DNA from 2 places in the Streptomyces sp. NPDC059909 genome. Region 1 is predicted to be linked to the other one. Evidence: predicted binding sites of a transcription regulator. Region 1 holds the regulator's gene; the other holds the start of a gene.
The links. The regulator HrcA, encoded in region 1, represses chaperone genes, less so after heat shock. The targets are predictions, from matches to a motif close to TTNGCACTCNGNNNNNCNGAGTGCNAA.
Positions count from the first base shown of each region.

Region 1 (2,458 bases):
GTCCTCCCCGCCCAGCGAGAGGAGCCGGTCCAGGGCCGCGGGCCAGCGGGAGGGGATCGCGTCGGGGCCCGCCTGGGGGTCGCCGGACTCCTCCACCAGGTCGCCGCAGAAGACGATCTCCGGTTCCGTGGCCGTGGCGGGCACGAGCAGCGCGAGGTCGTGGCCCGAGTGGCCGGGGCCGACGTTCGCGAGGAGGACCTGCCGGCCGCCGAGGTCGAGCGTCCACTCGCCGGAGACGACGTGCTGCGGGGCGACCAGCACGTCCGTGGCCTGCGCCGCGTCGTCCGGCGCCACCCCGTGGCGGATGGCGTCGTCGCGGAGCACGTCCCGGTCCCGGACGAGCAGGTCGTCGACGCCGACCGCGCCGTACACGCGCACGGCCGAGAACGCCGCCGTGCCGAGGACATGATCGAAGTGCGGGTGGCTGAGCGCGATATGGGTCACACGACGGCCGCCGAGGAGGGTCTCGATCTGGGCGCGGAGTTCGGCGCCCTCGCGGAGCGTCGCGCCGGTGTCGAACAGGAGGACCGCGTCGTCCCCGACCACAACTCCGGCCGTCGCGTCCCAGATCGGCAGGCGGCGGCGGCCGACACCGGCGGCGAGCCGTTCCCAGCCGAAGTCTTCCCAACTGACGTCCATACGGCGACGCTATCCCGGGCGACCAGCGGCGTCCCCTCGACAGACTGCCTGGCCGCCCTTGCTCGGGGCGTACCCACCGGCCGTACACTGGCCCGGGGAAGGCTGGCACTCCGACACAGCGAGTGCCAAGCGACCAGACAAGACCGACGAACCCGCCGATGATCCACGCTGGAGGTGCGCGCGATGCTCAGCGAACGCAGGCTCGAGGTCCTTCGTGCCATCGTCCAGGACTACGTCGGCACGGAGGAGCCGGTCGGCTCCAAGGCCCTCACGGAGCGGCACAAGCTCGGCGTCTCGCCGGCCACCGTGCGCAACGACATGGCCGTGCTGGAGGAGGAGGGATACATCGCCCAGCCCCACACCAGCGCGGGCCGGATCCCGACGGACAAGGGCTACCGGCTCTTCGTCGACAAGCTGGCGGGCGTCAAGCCCCTGTCGTCGCCCGAGCGGCGCGCGATCCAGAACTTCCTCGACGGAGCCGTCGACCTCGACGACGTCGTGGCCCGTACGGTACGGCTGCTCGCGCAGCTGACCCGGCAGGTCGCGGTCGTCCAGTACCCGTCCCTCACGCGCTCGACCGTGCGTCACGTGGAGCTGCTGGCACTCGCCCCGGCCCGCCTGATGCTCGTGCTGATCACGGACACGGGACGGGTCGAGCAGCGGCACGTGGACTGCCCGGCGCCGTTCGGCGAGACCTCGCTGGCGGATCTGCGGGCCCGGCTGAACAGCCGGGTGGTGGGCCGGCGCTTCGCCGACGTGCCGCAGCTGGTGCAGGACCTTCCCGAGTCGTTCGAACTCGACGACCAGGGCACCGTCTCCGCCGTGCTCGCCACCCTCCTGGAGACCCTCGTCGAGGAGACCGAGGAGCGGCTGATGATCGGCGGCACCGCCAATCTGACGCGCTTCGGCCACGACTTCCCCCTGACGATCCGGCCCGTGCTGGAGGCGCTGGAGGAGCAGGTCGTGCTGCTGAAGCTGCTCGGCGAGGCCAAGGACTCCGGCATGACCGTACGGATCGGGCACGAGAACGCCCATGAGGGCCTCAACGCCACGTCCGTCGTCGCGGTCGGCTACGGTTCGGGCGACGAGGCAGTCGCCAAACTCGGCGTGGTCGGACCGACCCGCATGGACTACCCCGGAACGATGGGAGCGGTACGCGCAGTGGCACGTTACGTCGGACAGATCCTGGCGGAGTCGTAGTGGCCACGGACTATTACGCCGTACTCGGCGTGCGCCGCGACGCATCGCAGGACGAGATCAAGAAGGCTTTCCGGCGGCTGGCGCGGGAGCTTCACCCGGACGTGAATCCGGACCCGAAGACGCAGGAGCGCTTCAAGGAGATCAACGCCGCGTACGAGGTGCTGTCCGACCCGCAGAAGAAGCAGGTCTACGACCTCGGCGGCGACCCGCTCTCCGCGTCCGGCGGCGCGGGTGCGGGCGCCGGAGGCTTCGGTGCGGGCGGCTTCGGCAACTTCTCGGACATCATGGACGCCTTCTTCGGTACGGCGTCCCAGCGCGGGCCCAGGTCGCGGACGCGGCGCGGGCAGGACGCGATGATCCGGCTGGAGATCGATCTCAACGAGGCGGCCTTCGGTACGACGAAGGACATCCAGGTCGACACGGCCGTCGTGTGCACGACCTGCTCGGGCGAGGGCGCGGCGCCGGGGACGTCGGCGCAGACGTGTGACATGTGCCGCGGCCGCGGTGAGGTCTCCCAGGTGACCCGGTCCTTCCTCGGCCAGGTCATGACGTCCCGTCCCTGCCCCCAGTGCCAGGGCTTCGGCACCGTCGTCCCGACGCCGTGCCCGGAGTGCGCGGG
Region 1 is NZ_JBHWKX010000014.1:112,186-114,643, forward strand. Features, by position in the region: gene ACFV9O_RS12935 (MBL fold metallo-hydrolase) at 1-639, opposite strand, end outside; gene hrcA (heat-inducible transcriptional repressor HrcA) at 823-1,839, shown strand; gene dnaJ (molecular chaperone DnaJ) at 1,839-2,458, shown strand, end outside.

Region 2 (2,458 bases), on a different contig from region 1:
TCCTGGATCGAGGAGATCTTGCCCTGGTTGATCAGGATGTACGGGTCGTCGAGGACGGCCTCCATACGCTCCTGGTCGGACACCATGTACGGGGAGAGGTAGCCCTTGTCGAAGGCCATGCCCTCGGTGAAGTCGAGCTCCAGGCCGAAGGTGTTGGACTCCTCGACGGTGATGACACCGTCCTTGCCGACCTTGTCCATCGCCTCGGCGATGAGCTCGCCGACCTGCTGGTCCTGGGCGGACAGCGCGGCGACGGCGGCGATGTCGGACTTCTCCTCGATCGGACGCGCGGTGGCGATCAGCTCGTCGGAGACGGCCTTGACCGCGGCGTCGATGCCCTTCTTCAGGGCGGCCGGGGAGGCACCGGCGGCGACGTTGCGCAGACCCTCGCGGACCAGGGCCTGGGCGAGCACGGTGGCGGTGGTGGTGCCGTCACCCGCGATGTCGTTGGTCTTGGTCGCCACCTCCTTCACCAGCTGGGCGCCGAGGTTCTCGTACGGGTCCTCGATCTCGACCTCGCGGGCGATCGTGACACCGTCGTTGGTGATGGTGGGGGCGCCGAACTTCTTGTCGATGACGACGTTGCGGCCCTTGGGGCCGATCGTCACCTTGACCGTGTCGGCGAGCTTGTTGACGCCGCGCTCAAGGGCGCGACGGGCGTCCTCGTCGAACTTCAGGATCTTCGCCATGGAGCTTCTCAAGTCCTCTCAAAACGAACCGCGCCCCGGACCGCCCGGCTTCTTACGATGCGGGGGCCAGGGGCGCGGCTCAAAGCAAATCTGCCGGTGAATTACTTCTCGACGATCGCGAGCACGTCGCGGGCCGAGAGGACGAGGTACTCCTCGCCGTTGTACTTCACCTCGGTGCCGCCGTACTTGCTGTAGAGCACGACATCGCCGGTCTTGACGTCGAGCGGCAGGCGCTCGCCGTTCTCGAAGCGGCCCGGGCCGACGGCCAGGACGACGCCCTCCTGGGGCTTCTCCTTCGCGGTGTCCGGAATGACCAGGCCAGAGGCCGTGGTCTGCTCGGCGTCGAGCGGCTGGACCACGATGCGGTCCTCGAGCGGCTTGATGGCAACCTTGGAGCTGGTGGTCGTCACGATCCGACCTCCCCCTTCGGAGATCTCACGGGGTTTGACTGTCTGAGGTGGCGACCAGGTCGATCCGTCGTCGCGGGTGCCGGACCTGCCCGTCGCTGTTTGGCACTCTCCGGTGGGGAGTGCCAGAGCCGAGACTATGACCGCGATTAGCACTCGGTCAAGCGGAGTGCCAATCCCCCGCGCGGCGAGCACCGCCGGCGCGGAGGTGCCGCGGCCGGTCCCCCGAAGCCGCGGCCCGATCTCGATCCGGACACCGACAGGACAACGACGGGGCGCGGCACCGCGTTCCGTACGACCGTACGGAGATGTCGCCCGACACGGTCCCGCCCACGGCCCCGCCACCGCAGGGTCATCACCGGGGCCCCGCCACACCCTGGGGCGACGCCGCGCTCGCCCTGTTCATGCTCTTCGTGGACGCCGTCGCGCTCGCGGTGACCACCTTGTGCGTGTTCCTCGCGACATGGCGGGATCGCGGGGAACCCGTGGGGAAACCACCCGGGGACGCGCCTGGGCCACGCCGGGAGGCGGCCGCGGACGCCGCCCCGACGCCGTCGGTGGACTGGGGTCCGTACATCGGTTACGGCATCGCCGCGGCGCTGATCGCCCTCACCGCGTACGCCTTCGTCCGCAGCGGTCACAGGATCACGGCGGGCACACAGGTCCTGGCGGTCGTCGTGCTGACCGTCGGACTGCTCTCCTCCGGCGCCCTGGAGTACCGCGGCACACACCCCGGGCCGGTGCCCGCGCCGGCCGGGGACCGGTGCGTCTGCCACAGCGCCCGGCGGGAGCTGCCACGGCTGTGCGGGCAACTGACGGACGAGCGGCGCACCGGCCGCCCGCCGTCGGCCGCCACCGGGGCGGCCCGCGGCCCGGTGCGCATGACTCACACGTAGTCCTCCAGCCGGGCCACGGCGTACCCCTTCGCGGTGGCGACGTTCATGACCTGGCGGACCATGTCGGCCATGCTGCCCTTCCACTGCTCCTTGCCGCGGAAGTGCGTGAGGATGATGTCGCCGGGGTGCAGCGTGCGGTCCCACTCCCGCCATTCCATGTGGTCGGGGAACGCCTCCGCGGCCCACAGCGGCACGGCCTTCACCCCGCACGACTTGGCGGCCCGCAGCGTGTCCTCGTTGTAGCTCCCGTACGGCGGCCGGAAGAGCCGGGGACGCTTCCCGAAGTGCTTCTTGATCTTCTTCTGCTGCCCGCAGATCTCCTCCTTCTGCTTCCTGTACGAAAGCGCGGGCAGGTACGGGTGGTTGAGGGTGTGGTTGTGCAGGGACACACCGCGGTCCTGCATCTTCTCGAAGTACCCGTAGTCGTCCCGTACGAGGTAGTCGCTGAGGAACGCGCTGTAGGGAA
Region 2 is NZ_JBHWKX010000050.1:37,034-39,491, forward strand. Features, by position in the region: gene groL (chaperonin GroEL) at 1-689, opposite strand, end outside; gene groES (co-chaperone GroES) at 791-1,099, opposite strand; gene ACFV9O_RS28095 (hypothetical protein) at 1,405-1,992, shown strand; gene ACFV9O_RS28100 (polysaccharide deacetylase family protein) at 1,983-2,458, opposite strand, start outside.
Region 2: groES (co-chaperone GroES) is a predicted target of HrcA. The motif match lies at 1,246-1,272, and genes of this name have one in related genera.